2 regions of the Wenzhouxiangella sp. AB-CW3 genome follow, and region 2 is predicted to be linked to the other one. Evidence: predicted binding sites of a transcription regulator. Region 2 holds the regulator's gene; the other holds the start of a gene.
The links. The regulator LexA, encoded in region 2, represses DNA repair genes until DNA is damaged. The targets are predictions, from matches to a motif close to TACTGTNNATATNNACAGTA.
Positions count from the first base shown of each region.

Region 1: the regulator LexA is predicted to act here: its motif matches at 7,598-7,617, upstream of imuA (translesion DNA synthesis-associated protein ImuA).

Region 1 is NZ_CP061368.1:1,584,249-1,594,898, forward strand. Features, by position in the region: gene IC757_RS06850 (tetratricopeptide repeat protein) at 1-66, opposite strand, end outside; gene IC757_RS06855 (ExeA family protein) at 63-980, opposite strand; gene mshL (pilus (MSHA type) biogenesis protein MshL) at 1,012-2,709, opposite strand; gene IC757_RS06865 (hypothetical protein) at 2,715-3,062, opposite strand; gene gspM (type II secretion system protein GspM) at 3,065-3,715, opposite strand; gene IC757_RS06875 (PilN domain-containing protein) at 3,712-4,317, opposite strand; gene pilM (pilus assembly protein PilM) at 4,314-5,216, opposite strand; gene IC757_RS06885 (Y-family DNA polymerase) at 5,494-6,915, opposite strand; gene imuA (translesion DNA synthesis-associated protein ImuA) at 6,912-7,559, opposite strand; RNA gene ffs (signal recognition particle sRNA small type) at 8,024-8,120, shown strand; tRNA gene IC757_RS06900 (tRNA-Ser) at 8,204-8,293, opposite strand; tRNA gene IC757_RS06905 (tRNA-Ser) at 8,686-8,776, opposite strand; gene dnaX (DNA polymerase III subunit gamma/tau) at 10,506-10,650, shown strand, end outside.
Region 2 is NZ_CP061368.1:2,607,550-2,618,199, reverse strand. Features, by position in the region: gene IC757_RS11390 (acyl-CoA dehydrogenase family protein) at 26-1,195, shown strand; gene IC757_RS11385 (transketolase C-terminal domain-containing protein) at 1,382-3,616, shown strand; gene IC757_RS11380 (hypothetical protein) at 3,635-4,324, opposite strand; gene icd (isocitrate dehydrogenase (NADP(+))) at 4,402-5,655, shown strand; gene IC757_RS11370 (ferritin-like domain-containing protein) at 5,624-6,457, shown strand; gene IC757_RS11365 (amidohydrolase) at 6,466-7,263, shown strand; gene lexA (transcriptional repressor LexA) at 7,251-7,883, opposite strand; gene IC757_RS11355 (Slp family lipoprotein) at 7,936-8,493, opposite strand; gene IC757_RS11350 (DUF3488 and DUF4129 domain-containing transglutaminase family protein) at 8,529-10,496, opposite strand; gene IC757_RS11345 (DUF58 domain-containing protein) at 10,538-10,650, opposite strand, start outside.

The DNA.
Region 1 (10,650 bases), 1.0 Mb from region 2:
ATCGGTTTCGGGCGCCGGTTCGCGGCGTTTTTCCAGGTCCTTCAGGACTTCGTTGATCAGGCTCATACGGCGCCTCCACGGACCACTTCCAGCACCAGGTAGGCACCCAGTGCGACCAGTCCGAAGGCGGTCACGCGCACGGCCGGTTGCAGTCGCGGCCACCACAGACGATCTTCGGTGGCGTCGGTGTCGGCAATGGCACGGCGTACGTCAAACCAGTCGGCCCGCGTCTTGCCCCGGCCGTAGGCCGAGAGCAATGCCTTGTCGGCCAGGATGTTGATCAGCCGGGGCACCCCGTCGCTGGCCCGTGCGATTCGCGCGCGAGCCGCCGTCGTGAACAGTGGCTGTTCGGCGCCGGCCCGGGCCAGGCGATGTTCGATGTATTCACCGACGGCCTGGCGATCCAGCGCCTGCAGCCGGCAGGAATAGGTGATGCGCTGCCTGAGCTGCCGGAAGTCCGGCCGTGCGAGACGATGGTCGAGTTCGGGCTGACCGAACAGCGCGACCTGCAACAGCTTGCGCTGCTCGGTTTCCAGGTTGGTCAGCAGGCGGACCGTTTCCAGGGTCGAGGCCGGCAATGCCTGGGCTTCGTCGATCAGCAGCACGGGCTTTCTGCCTTCGGCCACCAGTCGTGTCAGGCCTTCCTGCAGCAATTCATGCACTTTCTGCTGCGTGGGGCGTGCCGGCAGGTCCAGGCCCAGTTCCCGTGCCAGGGCCGTGCGCAGGGTGCCCGGCGAAAGGTGCGGGTCCGGCAGCCAGGCGGTGATATAGGGTGGCCGGAGCGCTTCGAGCAGCGCCCGGCAAATCAGCGTCTTGCCCAGTCCGACCTCGCCGGTGACCTTGATGAATCCCTCGCCTTCGGCCAGCGCCACCCGCAGCGTGGTCAGCGCCTCGGCCTGGGACTGCTCCTGGAAGCGATAGGCCAGGTTCGGCGTCAGCCGGAAGGGGCGTTCGGCAAGCTGGAAGTGGGACAGGTACATGGGCTCGGGTGGCAACTCCCTGGCGTGCCGGCTAGCGTGGCCACTGGTCCGAGGACATGCCTCGCATTCGATCCAGGCTGTCGGAGGCATGATCGCCCCAGCCGGCCTCGTCATCGACCACCACCGGGCGTAGCAGAATGACCAGTTCGGTCTTGACGGTCTGTTCCTGGCGGCCACCAAAGGCATGCCCAATCAGGGGGATGCGGCTGAGAAACGGCGTGCCGAAACGCTGCTGCTCGGACGATTCGCGCATCAGGCCGCCAATCACGACCACCTGACCGTTGCGGGCGCGGATCACGCTGTCGGACTGGCGCACGCTGGAAAAGGCCAGCGGCAGGGTTTCTTCCTGACCGGCGACGGTGAAACTCTTGGTCTGGTCCTGCACTTCGCTGACCGTGGGGTGGATGTGCAGGATGATGTCGCCATCGCGACTGATCTGCGGCGTGACGTCGAGCGCGATTCCGGAAAAGAAGGGTGTGAGCTGAACGCTGCTGGCCGCCGTGGCACTGGCCGCACCGGCCGTTGTGCGGCCGGTCACGCCGGTGACGAAGAATTCGTCGGTGCCGACCTTGATGACCGCTTTCTGGTTGTTGATGGTCGATACGCGCGGGCTCGACAGCACGCGCGCCATGCCCTGTGTTTCGAGCAGTTCGATAAAGGCGTTGAAGTCGCCGGTGTCGGCGGCCAGGACCGTGCTGCCACCGAAGGCCGAACTTTCGAAGCCGGAAAAGACTTCTCCTGGCCGTACATCCAGTTCGCGTCCGTGGATCGAGGAAATGCCGTCTTCGAAGATATCGGGCCCGCCGACCTGGCCGAAGCTGAACAGGCGGCCCTGAATGTCCTGCAGGGCGGTCCAGTTGATGCCGGAGCGGAAGCCGTCGCGCAGTTCGACTTCGATGATCTTGGCTTCCAGCACGACCTGGCGCTGCACGCTGCCCTGAATGGCTTCGAGCAGCTCGGCGACGGCGCGTTGCTCATGCGGCATGGCCCGGACGGCCACCACGCCGGACATGGGGTTGACCATGACGTTGCGCCCCTCCTCATCGTCGAGGATGGCGGTGACGGCGTCTTCCAGGTTCTCCCAGAAGTTGGAACGCGATTCGGTTTCGATTCGCGTGCCGCTCATGCCGTCGGAGTCGCCGCCGCCAGTCGGCATGGCGCCGCGCCCCAGGCCGCCGCCAACCTGATCCTGCATGGCGGCGGGGTTTTCGGTGGACTGGCCCGATGACACCCGGGTGCGCGAGGAGCCTTCGCGGTTGATGTCGAGGTAGCTGACCTCGTAGACCCGGTGTTCCAGGCTGGGCGGCCGCACGATGTAGCCGGTGTCGGTGCGCCGATACTCCAGCCCGTAGACTTCGCGAACGATCTCCATGACCTCGTCGATGGTGACGTTGCGCAGCTCCAGAGAAAGCGCCAGATCGACATCGGGATGGACGACCATGTTGATGTCGGTGTCGGCCACCAGGCTCATCAGGAACTGCCGGGCGGGCGCGTCCTCGACCGTGACATGAAAGCGCTCTTCGGGCGCCTCGTCAACCGGCGCCGAATCCGGCGGCAGCAAGAGGTCTCGGGTTTCGGCGGGGCTGGGCGGCTGCTGCTGGGCAGCGGCTTCCAGCTCGGCCAGAATGCGCTGGTCAAGCTCCTCGGCCCGTTCGCCGGGCGTGGTGCAGCCGGCCAGGATGGCGGTCAGGAATACAGTCGTCAGGATGCTGGCAGAACGTATAGGCATGATAATCAGTCTCCGGACCGGTCCGGTTGGGCAGTGAATCGGGTGCCGATTTTGAGGGTGACGGGCTGGCCGTCGCTGTCTTCTAGCTTGACCTGGCCGGGGCTGATGTCGATGACCCGGGCCTGGTCGATGCTTTCACCGATGCGCACACGCTGGCCATTGATGACGGCGATACGGCGTTCATCGGCCAGCATGACCGATTGTAGTTGCCAGCGCGGCTCGGCCGGTGTTCGTGTTTCGGTGCCCAGCCAGGCCCGGATTTCGGCCGGACTGGGTGGGCGCGTGGGGTCGGCCAGTGCCGGCAGGGTCACCAGCAGGGCCGTGGTCAGTACACTGAGTCGAAAGCCTTTCATGATCAGATTCCCAGCCATTCTTCATCCAGCGCCAGGCTGTAGAGAATGATCTCGGTGTGGTTGGTCGGCCATTCGTCCACGGTCAGCCGCATCGAATCCCAGAACACGCCGGCCGGCAGGGTGTCAACCATGGCCAGGTAGTCGCGCACTCCGTCGAAGTCGCTTTCGATGACCAGCCGAACCCGGTGGACATAAATGCCGGACAGTTCATTGTCGCCGGCCCGCAGGGGTTCTGCCGGCAGGTTTTCCAGCGTCACGATGTCGACCCCCGCCCGTTCACCGAGCAGGCTGGCCAGCACCGTAACCGACTGGCGTGCCGTGGCCACACCCCCATGCATGCGACTCAGGCGCGATTCCAGTGCCTCGATTTCGGTGGTGAGCTGCTCATGACGCTGGCGCAGCTCCGCATCCGGATCACGGCGGCGCTCGCCGGCCAGTTCCTGGATGCTGTCGGTCAGCGAGTCGACTCGTTCGCGGATCGTGGAGAGCTGCTCTTGGGCGCGTTCGTGCCGCTCGGATACCGGTCGCATCAGAAAGGTATCCCAGAGCAGGAAGACGACGGCCAGGGCAGTCAGCATGAGCAGGGCCCGTTCGCGCAGGCTTAGCGCATTGATGCGTTCGGCCAGCTGTTTCAAGCGCACTTTCAGAGTCATGTGTCATCCTCCGCGTGGCTGGCAATCACGAAGGAGATACCCGGCATGTCGTCTTCGGCGGCATGCAGGCGAACCTGGCGGAAACCTAGCCCCGACAGCAGCGGTTCCTCGGACAGTCCTTCGAGGTAGGCCGGCACCAGCCGTGCGGCCAGGGCCCGGCCACGCAGGATCATGTGCTGGCCGTCATCGCCCAGCTTGATTTCGGTCAGCCAGAGCCCCCGTGGGGTCTGTCGGGCCAGTGCGTCGACGCGCCCCGGCAGCTCGACCTGGGCCGCCGGCATGCGCTGTTCCATGGCGGTCAGGCTTTCACGCAGGTTGCGCCGGCGCTGTTCCAGGCGCTCGACGCTGGCGACCAGTTCCGGGTCGGGCTCGGTCGGCGGCATGGTCTCGCGCAGCTGGGTCAGTTGTTCGACGGCCCGTTGCTCGGCGGCTTCCTGGCGCTCCTGTTCGGCTTCCAGCCGGGTAACGCGCTGACCGACCAGGGTCGACCACAGCAGCAGAATGACCAGGAACCCGATACTGATCATGAGGACGGTCTGGGCCGAGAACACGACCTTCTGCTTGCGGAAAATCGGTTGATAGAGATTGATCTGCTGGTTCACAGGCTGATCTCCTCGCGCCTGAGCGCGCCGCCAATGGCCAGCAGAACAGATGCGGTATGGGACTGGGGAAGTGGCACCTCGCAGTCGAATATCTCTTCACTGTCATACACCCGGGTCGGAATCGCCAGGCCGTCGTCGAGGGCCGCGACCAGTTCTCCCGTGGCCTCGTAACCGGGCAGGACCTGCAGGCTGGCGACCGGGGGCTGGGCGAAATGCCGGTCGTAGTAATCCAGCGATCGCTGTACTTCCAGCATGGCCTGGTCCAGGCCCTGCGAGCCGCGCTCCTGCAGCACCCCGTAGCCGGTATCCAGGCGCCGGCTCAGGTACAGGCTGCCCTGACGGGTTACGGTGATGAGGCCGTGGTGCTCGTTCAGGTAAAGCATTGCCACGCCGCGGACGTCATCGTCGAGCTGGGCGGCCAGGTTGCGCATGGCCAGGTCGGCCACGTCGATGACCTGGAGATTGAGGTCGGCGCTCTCGAACAGGTCGATCAGCTTGCGGATGTCGCGGGCACGCGCGGCAATGGCATACATCATGCGCTGGCCCTGGGGGCGGTTCTCCTGGCCGGGAATCTCGAAGACATCGATGACGGCATCGTCGATGTGAAAGTCGATCAGGCTCTTGATTTTCCAGCGTACGGCAGCGCGCAATTCCGACGCATCCACTCGCGGCGCCTCGACCAGGAGCAGTTCGTACCGGTCGTTGTCGAGCACCAGGTGTACCGGTGTGCGGTTGGAGGCGATGTCCTCGCGCAACAGCCGGTTGCGCTCGCTGTCGCTGTCGAGCGCGTATGCACCGGCCTTGACCAGGCGGGGCTTGCGGCCGGCATCATGCGCAACAGTGGCAATGGACATCACGCCCGGCGACAGGTGTACGCCACTGGTGGCGTGCTGTCGCATGCGTGATCGGCGAAATAGCTTCAAGACCCTGCTTCCCCTCGCTGGTTGGGCCGGTTCACGCTGCGAGCTTGTCTCGGGCGCCAGCCGGTCCGTGGCTCAGTCAAGCCGTGGATTACTTCTTCAAGTTCAGATAATTCATGTGCTTGTGAGAAACACCTGAACTCTATTGGCAATTTAATGTGATTGTCTGTCGCGGTCAATTCAGGCATGGGCATCCTATTGCATTTTGCCATGTTGCAGCAAGATTAGTGCCGGATGCCTGAATCAGAGAATGGCATCATGAATCGAAGACGCCATGGAGAAACCATCCGCGTTTTGGTGCCTGCTCGTAAAAGACCCACAGGCGACGACCGTGACGATCACGGGCAATCCAGTAGTCTCGGCGGCAGTCCCCGCCATCCCACCAGCCGCTTTCGATGCGCTCAGGGCCCTGTTCCAGCCGCAGCGACTCCCGCTGGCAGGGACGGGGCCGTGGCAGCAGCCACTGGGGACGCGGAGTGGCGGTGGGGCTTTCGCTGGCATGGCCGGGACGGGTCCAGGACCAGGCTTTCTCCGGCCGGTGGTCGGCCACCGGGGTCAATCCGGCCAGGCCGTCTGTTCCCAGCCGGGCCTGGAGACGATCGAGCAGTGCCGACCAGGCATCGCCGCGATGCCGGCCTGAGAACAGGTCTGCTTGTGGGGGCTGGTGTCCGGCGGTGGTTTCTGCGCTCAGAACGATGACATTGACCGGTGCGGGCAGCGTGAGCGCATCTAGCTTCAGTCCGATCAGCTCAAGCAGCCGGTCACAGGCCTGGCCTGGCTGTGACAGGCCGACACTCAGGGAGACCGCTTCGGCATGTTCCTGGCAGAGTAGCTGGATGTGCAATTGCACCAGTGCCTGGTCGCGGACCTGCAGCCATTGCCCGAGGTGAGTGGTCGCGCGGCGAAAGACAAACAGCAGGGCATTGCTGTCGGCGGTGGCGGCAGGCAGCTCGAGTCTGAGCTGGTAATGCTCGGGCGACGTCCAGGCTGCCACGGGAGTGGGGCGCTGACCGAACAGCTCGGCCAGGCTGTTGTTGAGGCCGGGGCCGAAGCGCCGGGCTCTTTCGGCGGCGGGCAGTCGTGCGAGCTCGCCAATCCTGCGCAGGCCGCAGCCGGCCAGGGCCCGGGCCTGATCGACAGGCAATGCCAGCCTTTCCAGCGGCAATGGCCGGAGAATCTGTTCCAGGCCGTGCGAATCGCTGCAGTGCTGCCCGGTGCGGGCCAGCAGTCGGGCCGCAGTCGGGTTGGGGGCCGAACCGGCCTGTATGGGCAGGCCCTGCTCGCGGGCCTTGCCGGACAGGTTTTCGAGCAATCGCTCCGTGCCGCCATACAGGCGTTGGCTGCCGGCGATTTCCAGTATCACGGTCTGATCATCGACCAGTGCAACCTGGTGGCTGAAGCCGTAGGCCAGCATGGCCAGCACTTCCAGCATGCGGTTCTCAAGGGCAGGGTTTCTCGGTCGGCTGTGCAGGGCCGGCGCCAGGGCCAGCGCATCGGTCAGTGTCTGGCCGGGTCGCACGCCGGCCGCCAGGGCGGCGCGGCTGGCCTGGACGATACGTGCGCGCCCCCTGGTGTCATGCACTGCCAGTAGCGCATCTCCGGGGTATGAGGGCCATGCCGCATGAAGCGGCAGTGCCGGGCAGTACAGTCCCAGCCATAGTGGCTTGTTTCCTTTCATGGCCGGGCGATGGAGCCGGGTGGCTCTGCTGTCAGCCTGATGCGGTTTCTGCCGCATCCTCCGCGGGCGCGCAGCAGTTCAACGCTCGGGCCGGGGCGAATCGCCAGGCGCAGCGCGGTCATCGAGGCAGGCTGGGGGGCGCCGTCGTGGCCGTGAACAATGAACGCGGGAGCCGTGCCGTTTTCGGCAGCCAGTTGCAGCCGGCGCAGTTGACGTGGCTGTAGCGGCTTTTGTGGCCAGAGCACAACGGCACCGCACAGGCCGCTTTTCAGGCATTGTTCGGCGGCCCACAGGGCGTGAGCCCGGTGGCGGATAATGGTCAGGGCCGACAGGTTCAGTCCGGCAGTCAGCAGGGCCTGGGGGCAGGGCACCAGCGGCGGTGTCACGAGAATCACCGGTTGTTCCCGACAGGTCAGCTCGGCCAGCATGGGCAGCAGCAGGCTCATTTCACCGCCGCCGGGGCGATCAATCATCAGCTCGATCAGGCGTGCGCAGGGCCAGCCGCCATCGGGCAGTTGTTCATCGAGCACCCGGTGGCCGGTAGACAGGGCCGGAAGACGGGACGGCCGCCGGCCTCGCCACAGATCGCGGCGACCTGCCAGCAGGGTATCGAGCGGATCGCTTGCAGGGGATGCGGCAGACATGGACGGCTCCGTGGGTGCAGGTTGATGTCTGGGTGAGTTACTATATTAAAATACAGTTTCTCAGAAAGTGAGAAGAAGGCTTTCGCGTGCGAGATCCCGGATATCGCCTGCGGCGATTCCGGGATGACGGTTGGTTGGGGTGGTGGCGCGCCCCCCTTGACGGGAAATGTGGCCGTTTTGCTCTGCCTCCTCCTCGTCGCCCGGGAAGCGCTGCCCAGCCCCTTTCGTCGCTTCGGAAGCGCTGCCGCTTCGTTTCGGCCCCCTTTCGTCGCCCGGGAGGCGTTGCCGCTTCGCTCCAGCCTCCTTTCGTCGCCCCGGACTTGATCCGGGGCCTCGCACGGTAGGCGCTGGCACGGCTCTGAGAAAGGGCCCTTGGTCCACCAGGCTGTGCGATCTACATCGATATAAAGTGCACAGCCGGTTGCCAATAACGCGTCGTCGATGGGATAATGCGCGTTGGCCTCCGTCGGTCTTCCCACACTGTTCTACCGTCAACCCCGTCAGGCCCGGAAGGGAGCAGCGGCAGCGGGACGAACAGGTGCTGGGGTCGGGCTGGCGGGGGCCTTCTTTTGGGGGGTTCCAATCGGTGGTCCCCGCTCCCCGATCATTAAAAAACCCGCCACGGGGACGGGTTTTTTTAATGATGGCGGAGAGGGAGGGATTCGAACCCTCGAAGGGCGTCAGCCCTTGCCGGTTTTCAAGACCGGTGCATTCAACCGCTCTGCCACCTCTCCGTGTTCTGGTTGTTGCCTCCAATTGTCGGAGGTTTTTCGGATCCTGTCGATCGGGCGGTCCTGTCGGACCGCGAGAGGGAGGGATTGACTGCGCACCCTTCGGGTGCTTGCCCTCCGCTTCGCTCCGGGTCGCTCCGCTCGCTGTCGCGAGCTGCGCATCGAGCTCGCCGCGCATTTTGCGCGGCTCGGTTCAAACCCTCGAAGGGCGTCAGCCCTTGCCGGTTTTCAAGACCGGTGCATTCAACCGCTCTGCCACCTCTCCGTGTTCTGGTTGTTGCCTCCAATTGTCGGAGGTTTTTTGGATCCTGTCGATCGGGCGGTCCTGTCGGACCGCGAGAGTACTTATGTCCCGCTGAGGGACAAAACCCCGCGCTTGGCGGGGCTTGTCGATATGGCGGAGAGGGAGGGATTCGAACCCTCGGTACGGGGTTACCGTACACTCGCTTTCCAGGCGAGCCCATTCGACCGCTCTGGCACCTCTCCGTAAAACCTGGCTACATATTGTCTTTAGTCAACTTCAGCCGCCTTGCGGCGGGCGGTCCTTTTCGGACCGCGAGAGGGAGGGATTGACTGCGCACCCTTCGGGTGCTTGCCCTCCGCTTCGCTCCGGGTCGCTCCGCTCGCTGTTGCGAGCTGCGCATCGAGCTCGCCGCGCTGTGCGCGGCTCGGTTCGAACCCTCGGTACGGGGTTACCGTACACTCGCTTTCCAGGCGAGCCCATTCGACCGCTCTGGCACCTCTCCGTAAACTTGGCATCTCATTATCTATCGGCTCCAGCCCATGAATCTACTCTAAGGGCGAGCCTCTCCGGTCGCATTCTTCAGCCTAGCCCATTCGACCGCTCTGGCATGGTCAAATGTTGCAAGCCGGCTATTGTAACGTGTGTTGTGGTGTTGTTGTACCCCGCGATAGGCCGACGACGTTGCCCCATGTCATTCCCACGTCGCCCCGGACTTGATCCGGGGCCTCGCACGGTAGGTGTTGGCACGGCTTCAGAGCAGGCCCTTCGCGTGCGAGATCCCGGATATCGCCTGCGGCGATTCCGGGATGACGGTGGCCGGGGGGCGGTGGCTTCCCCTCTCGTCTCCTGGGAGGCGGCGATTGGGGTGGCGGTTCGCTCCCCTCGCGTCGACCCGGGAACGTTGCCGCTTCGTCTCGCCCCCGTGTTGCCCCAGAGTCGCTACTGCTTCGTTGCGCCCATCCCACGTCGCCCCGGACTTGATCCGGGGCCTCGCACGGTAGGTGTTGGCACGGCTTCAGAGTAAGGCTTTCATGTGCGAGATCCCGGATATCGCCTGCGGCGATTCCGGGATGACGGTGGTCGGGGCGGTGGCTTCCCCTCTCGTCTCCTGGGAGGCGGCGATTGGGGTGGCGGTTCGCTCCCCTCGCGTCGACCCGGGAACGTTGCCGCTTCGTCTCGCCCCCGTGTTGCCCCAGAGTCGCTACTGCTTCGTTGCGCCCATCCCACGTCGCCCCGGACTTGATCCGGGGCCTCGCACGGTAGGTGTTGGCACGGCTTCAGAGTAAGGCTTTCATGTGCGAGATCCCGGATATCGCCTGCGGCGATTCCGGGATGACGGTGGCCGGGGGGCGGTGGCTTCCCCTCTCGTCTCCTGGGAGGCGGCGATTGGGGTGGCGGTTCGCTCCCCTCGCGTCGACCCGGGAACGTTGCCGCTTCGTCTCGCCCCCGTGTTGCCCCAGAGTCGCTACTGCTTCGTTGCGCCCATCCCACGTCGCCCCGGACTTGATCCGGGGCCTCGCACGGTAGGTGTTGGCACGGCTTCAGAGCAGGCCCTTCGCGTGCGAGATCCCGGATATCGCCTGCGGCGATTCCGGGATGACGGTGGCCGGGGGGCGGTGGCTTCCCCTCTCGTCTCCTGGGAGGCGGCGATTGGGGTGGCGGTTCGCCCCCCTCGCGTCGACCCGGGAACGTTGCCGCTTCGTCTCGCCCCCGTGTTGCCCCAGAGTCGCTACTGCTTCGTTGCGCCCATCCCACGTCGCCCCGGACTTGATCCGGGGCCTCGCACGGTAGGTGTTGGCACGGCTTCAGAGTAAGGCTTTCATGTGCGAGATCCCGGATATCGCCTGCGGCGATTCCGGGATGACGGTGGTCGGGGCGGTGGTATCGTGTAAACTCCGACGGGTGCCGGAGGCGTGATGCCCGGTGCTGGTTCTTGGCTTTTCTGGCCCACCTTTGAAGCAGGTTTTTTTAGTGAGTTATCAGGTTCTTGCGAGAAAGTGGCGCCCCCGGCAGTTTTCCGAACTGGTGGGGCAGTCGCATGTGGTCAAGGTGTTGTGCAATGGCCTGGCCGAGGGGCGGGTGCACCACGCATTTCTTTTTACTGGCACGCGCGGGG
Region 2 (10,650 bases):
TTGACCCAATGATGAGATCCGACCCATGCCCCTGCGTCCCCTCGACCCGGCTGATCTGTTTGAAATCAATGACCTGCTGTCCGAAGAGGAGAAGATGATCCGCGACAGCGTGGCGCGATTCGTCGATGAACGCGCATTGCCGCTGATACCGAAGTGCTTCGATGAAGGCCGGTTTCCCGCCGAACTTATTCCGGAGATCGCCGAACTCGGCCTGCTGGGCTCCAGCCTGGAAGGCTACGGATGCGCCGGACTCAACGCGGTCAGCTACGGCCTGATCTGCCAGGAGCTGGAGCGCTGCGATTCCGGTCTGCGCAGTTTCGTATCGGTACAGTCGTCGCTTTGCATGTATCCGATTCATGCCTTTGGTTCCGAGGAGCAGAAGCAGCGCTGGTTGCCCGACATGGCGGCCGGCAAGGTGATTGGCTGTTTCGGGCTGACCGAGCCGCACGGGGGGTCGGACCCCTCGAACATGAAGACCCGCGCCCGTCGGGACGGGGATGACTGGGTGCTCAACGGCGCCAAGATGTGGATTACCAACGGCAGCATTGCCGATATCGCCATCGTCTGGGCGAGTACGGATGACGGGGTGCAGGGCTTTGTCGTCGAGAAGGGTTTTCAGGGTTATCAGGCCCGCGACATCAAGGCCAAGATGTCGTTGCGCGCCTCGGTGACTTCCGAGCTGTTCTTCGACAATGTCCGCGTGCCCGATGCCAACCGCTTGCCGGGCGTGAAGGGGCTCAAGGGGCCGCTGTCATGCCTCAGCCAGGCCCGATACGGCATTACCTGGGGTCCGATCGGCGCTGCCATTGCCTGCCTGAAAGAAACCCTGGACTACTGCCAGGAGCGGGAACTGTTCGGCCGTCCGGTCGCCGCCACGCAGAGTGCACAGGTCAAGCTGGCCGACATGGCACGCCGTATTACGGCCGCGCAGCTCATGTCCTGGCGTCTGGGCCGGCTCAAGGACGAGGACCGGGTCCATCCCACCCAGATTTCTCTGGCCAAGTGGAACAACGTGCGCATGGCCATGGATATCGCCCGGGAGTGTCGCGACCTGCTCGGCGGCGCCGGCATTACCCTGGAACACTCTCCGATTCGCCACATGCTGAACCTGGAATCGGTGATTACCTACGAGGGGACCGAGACCGTGCACCAGTTGGTCGTTGGTCGAGAGTTGACCGGGCTGAACGCCTTTTAAGTGGGTTGGACTTTGGAAGACGGAATGCGGGAGACGGAAGATGGGAGACGGGAGACGGGAGACGGGAGACGGCAGGGGATACATGATGCCGACGGCGACCTTTTCCCTCTTCCCCTCTTCCCGCATCTGAATCGCCCATTCCACATCACCCCCCACACACCCCTGAACCCCAGCAACTGAACCACCATGACCGCATCACCCAACGCCCGCAACATCAACCGCGCCGAGGTCATTGACCAGCAGTTTCTCGATCATCTGGCTGCCATCGAAGACGGTCGGGTGCCCGTGTCCGACTGTCCGGGCCTGCCCAATGCGGATTTGCTGGAGATGTTCGACAGCCAGCTCGTGTCGCGCCAGATCGATCTCATGGCTCGCATCAAGCGTGGCGAGAACAAGGTGTTTTACACCATCGGCTCGTCCGGGCATGAAGGCAATGCGATGCTTGGCCGACTGACCCGCCATACCGATCCGGCGTTTCTGCATTACCGCTCCGGTGCGTTCGTGGCCGAGCGCTATCGCAAGGTCGAGGACATGGACTTTGTCCGCGATACCTGCCTGTCCTTTGCCGCTGCCAAGGCCGATCCGGCCTCGGGCGGGCGTCACAAGGTCTGGGGTAGCCGACCGCTCTGGGTGCTGCCGCAGACATCAACCATTGCCAGTCACCTGCCCAAAGCGCTGGGCACGGCCCTGGCCATCGCGCGCGGCGGCCGCGGTCAGCACGAGTTGCCGGTGCCCGGTGACGCTATTGCGGTCTGCAGTTTTGGTGATGCCAGTCTCAACCATGCCACGGCTCAGTCGGCCATCAACAGTGCGGCCTGGAGTCGCCATCAGAACCTGCCGGTGCCGCTGCTGATGGTGTGCGAGGACAACGGTATCGGTATTTCCGTGCCCACCCCGGCGCGCTGGGTGGCCGAGAGCATGTCGAAGCGGCATGGCATCAGCTATCACTATGCCGATGGCCTGGATCTGGCCGCGGGCTGGCCGGTGGTCGAGCGGGCGGTCAGCGAGTGTCGCGAGCGGCGCAGGCCGGTGTTCCTGCACTTGAGAACCACCCGCTTGATGGGGCATGCCGGAACCGATTTCGAGATCGAGTACCGGCCGGCGGCCGAACTGGAGGCCGATGAGAAAGCCGACCCGTTGCTGCGTTCGGCCGAGCTGATCGTGGCGCGCGGACTGATGACGCCCGGGCAGATCAGAAGCCGATACCAGGCGCTGCATCAGCGCTGTCTGGATGAGGCGGATCAGGCCGACGGCGCGGGCCGACTGAATACGCTGGAAGAAGTTGTCGCACCGCTTGCGCCGCTGTCGCGCCGTGATGTCATCGAGGCCGCATCCAGGCAGGTGCCCGAAGCGGCGCGTATCGATATCTTCGGCAGCGAGGCGATGCTGCCGGAGCAGCGCCCCCCGCGTCACCTGGCCATACAGATCAACCAGGCGCTCACCGACCTGATGGTTCAGTACCCGGAGGCGCTGGTTTTCGGCGAGGATGTCGCGCGCAAGGGCGGGGTGTATACCGTCACCCGCGGATTGTCCAGTCGTTTCGGGGGGCACCGCGTGTTCAATACGCTGCTGGACGAGACCACGATTCTCGGTCTGGCCCAGGGGCTGGGGAGCATGGGTTACCTGCCGATTCCCGAGATCCAGTACCTGGCTTATTTCCACAATGCCTGTGACCAGATACGTGGCGAGGCCTGTTCGCTGCAGTACTTCTCCAATGGCCAGTTCCGCAACCCGATGGTGATGCGAATTGCCAGCCTGGGGTATCAGAAGGGCTTTGGCGGTCACTTCCACAATGACAATGGCATTGCCGCCCTGCGCGACATTCCCGGCCTGGTCATTGGCTGCCCCTCGCGCGGCGATGATGCGGCCATGATGCTCAGAACGATGACGGCCCTGGCTCATGTCGACGGACGAATATCGGCGTTTCTCGAGCCGATCGCGCTGTATATGACCAAGGACCTGCACGAGAAAGATGACGGCTTGTGGAACTTTCCCTATCCGCCGCCCGGCCAGTGCCTGACTCCCTGGCAGGCGCGCGTCTACAACGAGGAATCCGAGGACGTCCTGGTCATCACCTATGGCAACGGTGTACCCATGGCCTTGCGTTGCGCCCGCCAGATGGCACAGGAATACGAAGTCGGTGTGCGTGTGATGGATCTGCGCTGGCTCAAGCCCATGGATCGTCGTTCCATGGCCCGGCATGCGGCAGAATGCTCGGCGGTGGTCGTGTTCGACGAAGGACGGCCCGATGGTGGCATGGGCGAGGCCGTGGTCACCGCGCTGGTTGAGGCCGGTGTGGCCGACCGTCGCGTCGTACGCATCACGGGTGTCGATTGCTATGTGCCCCTGGGCGCAGCCGCCAATCTCGTCCTGGCCAGCGAAAACCAGTTGCTGGAGGCCTGCAGGCGAGTCATTACCTGAGTTCGCGACCGGCGCTGTTCATTCAGAAGGCCTGGCCCCGCGGGATACGGGTCGTTGCCACGGGTCGTCGGTATCGGATGGCTCTGGCCGTTCCCGGCCACATCGGCGGTGCATGGCCACGGCGGCCGACATCCAGGGATTGAAGAACTCCTGCATGGTCGGAGCGCGTATCGAAGTACAGATCACGCTTCCGTCGCCGAGCACGGTGCGGGCCTGGTAACTGCCGTCGGTAGATTGCCAGCGATCAACGCGCGACGATACGGTGCCCAATTGCTCGTTCAGCCGACCTGGAGCGCCAGGCAGCCGGGGCGTGCCATGAAAGCGGAGGTGACTGCCTTCTTCGGCGGTATCAGCCGGAACTTCCCGGGCCTGTTCCAGTGCCTGCCGATGCAGATCGGCCGCTCGGTGGGTGGTCGGTTGTTCCGGGCTGACATCTTTTGCGGCTTGTTCAGCCTCATCCGGTGGCGGCTGGGTGTCCGGTACAGGCTGGCTTTCGGTCCGGGTTTCAGGGCTGCGCGGTTCGACCGGGTGTTCAAGGGCCGGCTCGGGTGCCGCTGGTGCCGGCAACAGATGAATGGAGCGAGGTTCCGGGGTGTCGACCGCCCCCGGCCACTGGCGCTGCGGAAGCAGCAGAATCGCGGCATGTAACAGCAGCGAGCTGATGACAACAGGCAGCATGATCGAGCGGTGTCGGGTTTCCGCTGGCATCTTTCGGGCTCAGTTCGGACGGCGTACCGGGGCGCGGCAATGGTAGACTACGCCATTTCGCGTTAAGAGGATGAAAGATGGGATTTCAGCATGTGAAGCTGCCCGAAACGGGTGACAAGGTTCGCGTCGAAGATGGTCGGCTCGTTGTCAGCGACCAGCCCATTCTGGGTTATATCGAGGGCGACGGCATTGGTGCCGACATCACGCCGGCCTGCATGAAGGTCTGGGATGCCGCGGTCGAAAAGGCCTACGGTGGCAAGCGCAAGGTGCACTGGGCAGAGCTCTACCTGGGTGAGAAGGCCGCCGGCATTTATGACGGCGACTACTTTCCGCAGGAAACCCTGGACGCCATCAAGGAACTCAACGTTGCCATCAAGGGGCCGCTGACCACGCCGGTGGGCGAGGGCTTCCGTTCCCTCAACGTGTCTCTCCGGCAGTCGCTGGATCTCTATGCCTGCGTGCGTCCGGTCAAGTGGTATGAGGGTGTACCATCGCCGCTGAAGAAGCCGCACGAGGTCGATGCAGTCATCTTCCGTGAAAACACCGAAGACGTGTACTGCGGTCTGGAGTACGAGTCGGGGACGCCGGAAAACGAGAAGTTGGCGAAGTTCCTGCGCGAGGAAATGGGCGCCGACTTCTTCGAGGGCGCCGGCATTGGCATCAAGCCGATCTCGGCTTACGGCACCAAGCGCCTGGTCAGCAAGGCCATCCAGTACGCCATCGACAACAACCGCAAGTCGGTCACCCTGGTGCACAAGGGCAACATCATGAAGTTCACCGAAGGGGCCTTCCGCAAGTGGGGTTATGAAGTCGCCGCCGAAGAGTTCGGTGACGTCACCATCACCGAAGACGAGTTGTGGGACAAGTACGACGGCAAGCAGCCCGAAGGCAAGATCGTGATCAAGGATCGCATCGCCGACATCATGTTCCAGCTCATGTTGCTGCGCCCGGCCGAGTTCGATGTACTCGCCACCATGAACCTCAACGGTGACTATCTCTCTGATTCACTGGCCGCCGAAGTTGGTGGCATGGGCATTGCGCCGGGAGCCAATATGGCCGACCACGTGGCCGTGTTCGAGGCCACTCACGGTACGGCACCGAAGTATGCCGGTCAGGACAAGGTCAATCCTTCGTCGCTGATGTTCTCGGGCTGCATGATGTTCGACTACATCGGCTGGCCGGAAGTCACGAAGCTGATCGAGGATGCTTTCGAGAAGGTGGTCGGCGAGAAAGTCGTGACCTATGACTTCGCCCGCCTGATCGATGGCGCCACCAAGGTTCCGACCAGCGGCTTTGCCGATGCCCTTGTCGACGCCATCAACAAGAGCTGATACAGCCCTCGAGGATTGGTCGCTGGCCCGCAGCGCGCTGGCCGAGGCCGATCCCGAGCGGAAGTGCCGTCTGGTCGATGAACTGGCCGAGCGGATTGCGTCGGGGCAATGGGCCCCGCGCGATCCCGGACCACCGGGCCTGCTGCCCAGCGGCCGGCCCGGACGACCGCGCCTGATCAGTCCACGCGACCTTCCACGCCGCCGCCTCGGCACAGTGGAAGGCCGGATTGCCCTGGTGCATGCCATCGCGCATATCGAGTTCAATGCCATCAATCTCGGGCTGGATGCCGCCCTGAGGTTCGACGGCATGCCGGATGAGTATTACCGCGACTGGCTGCGGGTGGCCCATGACGAGGCCCGTCACTTTCGCATGCTTCGCGAGCGCTTGATTGAGCTGGGTTCGGACTACGGTGAGCTCGACGCCCACAATGGTCTCTGGGACATGGCCGAGAAAACCGCCCATGATGTCCTGGTTCGCATGGCACTGGTACCGCGCGTACTTGAGGCCCGGGGCCTTGATGTAACCCCGGGCATGATTGATCGACTGCGCCAGGTCGACGATTCAAAAACCGTAGCGCTGCTCGAGGTCATCCTCGAGGAAGAAGAGGCGCATGTGGCCATCGGCAGTCGCTGGTTCCGTCACTGCTGCCAGGAGCGCGGGGTTGATCCCGACCCGACTTTTGAATCGCTCCTCAAGCAGTACTTCGCCGACCAGTTGCGTGGGCCGTTCAACCTGCCGGCACGCCGCCGGGCCGGCTTCACAGAGCCCGAACTCGATCGCCTGCAGGCCTTGGGGAGCTGATTCGGATTATGGTCCAGCATCGTGATGAAATAGATCTGGCACTGATCCAGGCGGATCTGTTCTGGCAGGATCCTGAAAGCAACCGTGCGCATCTGGCCCGATTGATGGATCGTCAGCCCGGTTGCGATCTGTATGTTCTGCCTGAAACCTTCACCACGGGTTTTCTGGGGGATATCGGGCAGCCGGCCGAGGACATGGACGGGCCGAGCGTGCAGTGGATGCAGGAGCAGGCACGTGCCCGCCGGGCCGCACTGTGCGGCAGCCTGGTCATCGAGAGCGAGCCGGGGCAGCGCCGCAACCGCATGGTCTTTGTCACGCCCGAGGGCAGCCGCTGGTTCTACGACAAGCGTCATCGCTTTGCCTACGGTGGCGAGGATGAGCGCTATGTCGCGGGCGAACGGCCAACCGTGGTCGAATGGCTGGGCTGGCGCATCGACCTGCAGGTCTGCTATGACCTGCGCTTTCCGGTCTGGTGTCGCAACGACCGGGACTTCGATCTGCAACTGTACGTGGCCAACTGGCCGGCGCCCCGTGCCGATCACTGGCGCAGCCTGCTCAAGGCCCGTGCCATCGAAAACCAAGCCTACGTGGTGGGGGTCAATCGCAGCGGTGTCGATGGCAATGACATTCCCTACCCGGGCTGTTCGGTGGCCTGGTCGATGGAGGGGCAGCTCCTGCTGGAACTCGGCGCCCCGGAAAACGTGGCCAGGGTTCGTCTCCAACGGTCGCCGCTCAGAGACTATCGTCGTCAGTTCGCCTTCCTGGGTGATGCCGATCGTTTTTCGCTGACCGATCAGCCTGACTGATTCCGCGTGATCTGCTTGCGGATCACGCCCACCGCCAGGCCCTCGATCGCAATATCATGTACCTGTGTGACGCGGAGGTCGTCGTAGTCCGGGTTCTCGGCTTGCAGGCGAATGCCCCGGCCACGGCGCTGCAAGCGCTTGACCGTGACCTCGTTGTCGATGCGTGCGACTACGATCTGTCCGCTGCGGGCTTCGGGGGTACGGTGCACGACCAGCAGGTCGCCATCCTCTATGCCGGCTCCGGTCATGCTGTTGCCCTGAACGCGCAACAGGTAGTCGGGGCGGGGTTGAAACAGTCCCGGATCAACGCGTACTTCATCCTCGCGGTTCTCCACCGCCAATAGTGGTGAACCCGCGGCAACGCGACCAATGACCGGCAGGGTGAGTGCGTCGCGGACGGTTGGCCGGCCCGAGCGCACCGGGACGATGCCGCGCGCGGTGCCGGGGCGCAGCTCAATGGCACCCCGGGCGGCCAGGGCCCTCAGGTGGCACTGGGCGGCATTGGGTGATGCGAATCCGAAATGATCGACGATCTCGGCACGGGTCGGCGGCATGCCGTCCTGATCCATGCGCTGCTCGATGAACGCCAGTATCTCGCGTTGTCTAGCGGTCAGCTCCATGCACGGAACTGTATCAAAAAACAGTCTCGCGCGGGGTAGTCCGCTCGTAAGGTCAGCGCCGGATGATGACGTGGCCCGATACCCGGGTGCGCGGTCCGCGATAGGGGTGGTAGTAGGGATACCACGGGCTGTGCCACCACGGGTCGTAGTAGTGATGAACCACGTCCCGCGCCGGAGCCCACAGATACAGGACATCGGTATCGACTCGCGGGTAGCGGTACTCGAACTCGCCGATCTTGCCGTCGACAAAACCGGTCAGGCGGCCGGTAACGGTAATCTCGCGACCATCGACGAATACGGCCGGGTCCTTGAAGCCATCGCGGCAGGCCAGAAAGCGCCCGCGGGCCTGATCGGTGGATCGAGGGCGCTTGTTGCGGTCCAGGTCGCGGGCCAGTATCTCGATGCAGGTAGTCTCGGGCCCGGGGCGGGTATCGACAATGGTGCCGCCCCAGCGAACCCGGGCTCCGGTAGAGCGCTCGGTGGCCTGGTCGGGGTGGAACTCCGCATAGTCGCCGGCCAGTGGCGCCGGAACCGTGGCACAGCCAGTGGCCAGGGCGCCCAGCACGAGGATCAGGATGACAGCGGGTATGGAACGCAGCGGAGTCGGCATGATAAGCCCTCGTTTCAATGGTCAGGAAACAATGGTCAGGAAACGCCTGTTTGGACGTCATTTTGAAAAGTTGGTTCTATCACGTTGCTCGTTCGGAAGCGTGAAGCGAGCTCGATGAAGGAGTCCCGATCGGACTGACTTGCCTGCCCGTAACGGGCACGGGCAAAAGTGGCGGAAAGCTGCTCCAGTTCTCTGGCGCTTGCCGGCATGGCAATACTTGCACGTTCAAGCAGCTCCAGGGGCGTCTCGCCGGTTCGGCGATGGATGCCGGCACGTCGCAGGCGGCGTTCCAGGCGTCGCCAGGCTCGCATGAGCCGATCGCGCTCCCTCAGCGTCCCGCGCAGGGCCACGAGGGTCACAATCCCGATGACCAGGCTCAGTGCGAGCACCATGAGCAGGCCAAGGGCTGTTGCGCCGCCATCGGGTATGCCCAGCCGTTCCATGAAGCGCTGCTGGCGGTCGGCATCGAAGCCCAGAATCCAGCGGTTCCACAGATGCTGCAGCCGGTCGTAGCGATTTCGCAGCTGGCGCAGCCAGTCGGTATCGAGCAGGTGCCGGCCTCCCTCCATGACGCTCATCGAGCCGTGGTCGATGCGATCCGGGGCAACGGCCGCGGTCGGGTCGACCCGGGTCCATCCGTTGTCTTCCAGCCAGACCTCTGTCCAGGCGTGGGCGTCGGATTGCCGAACCAGCAGGTAGCCGCCACCCGGCTGCCAGTCACCGCCCTGGTAGCCGATGACCACGCGCGTGGGAATGCCGGCCATGCGCATCAGAATGGCAAAGGCCGAAGCATAGTGCTCGCAGTAGCCGGTGCGCAGATCGAACAGGAATTCGTCGGCGCCGTGGCGACCGGTCGGAGTGGTTTCCAGGCTGTAGTAGAAGGCCTCTTCGTTGAACCATTGCAGCACGGCCTGGATCAGGTCTCGGTCGTCAGGGTATTGTTCGCGCAGCGCTTCGGCGCGATCACGGGTGCGTGGATTGCGGTCCGGCGGCATGCCCAGGGCCTGCTGGCGCACGCTGTCGTGCAATCTGGGCATGTCGGTGAACTGCGGGTTGCTGGTGATCTGGTACTGAGTCAGCGTGGTAACCGGACGTTGGCGGATGATCTGGTAATCCATCGTGATCCGCGATTCCGAGGGCGCTCCGACCGGGTGATCGAGGGCAAACAGCCAGCGCTGCTCGTGCGGCTCGAGCTGGATCCGGTAGTCCAGCGACCGTTCCCCGTCTGGCACGGGCACTGGCGGTTGCTCGGCGGCCATACGTGATCGTCGCCAGGTGTTGCCATCGAACTGCCACAGAACGAGACCGCGCCAGTAGCGGTCCTGTGGCGGTGGTGGACCGTTTTCGAACTCGGCCCGAAACGCCGGAGATTCATCCTGGAAGAGGTTGGCAATGCTTCCCGGCGACATGCTGTCCGACAGCCCGGTACGGCCATCCATGACCTGTTCCGGCAGCCCCCAGAGGGGCTGGGCCAGGCGGGGAAACAGCACGAACAGCGTCAGGGCGACCGGGAGTGCGGCAAGAATCATGGTTGCAGCGTGGCGCAGCAGGAAACGATGATCGCCGGGGGCTTCGGGTAATCCCTGAAGCCGGGCATCCTCGTGCCGCTGGGCCTGGACCAGTGCGCCGACCGCCACCATGGTGCCGGCTGCCAGATACAGCAGGTAGATCAGACGTTCGTTGAACAGGAACTGCGTGGCAATCAGGAAAAAACATACCGCCGCCACCATGCGCAGGTCACGCAGTCGAAACATCTCCATCATTTTGGCTGCGAGCATGACACACAGCAGGGTGGTGGCCATTCGCCGGCCCCAGCCGCCCAGTCCGACCAGGACGACAGCAACCGCGGTCAGTGTCAGCACGGTTCTCAGCCAGCGCGGGGGTGGTCGCCAGCGACGGTGGGCAGCCATCAGGCGCCAGCCGGTGGCGGCCAGAATCAATGCCGCGATCCACGGCGGCATGGCCATCAGGTGGGGTGCCGCTGCCATCAGAAGCGCCGCCACGGCCCACGCGACTGTCTGTGTTGGCAGATGTTCGAATTCCTTCACAGCTCGGCCAGTGCGCGCAGGCAGGAGTTGCGGTGCATGGTGCCCTGGTCCGGGCCGATCTCCTCGTGGTTGAGGCGCAGCATCCAGCGGCGGCCTTCCTGATCGGCCT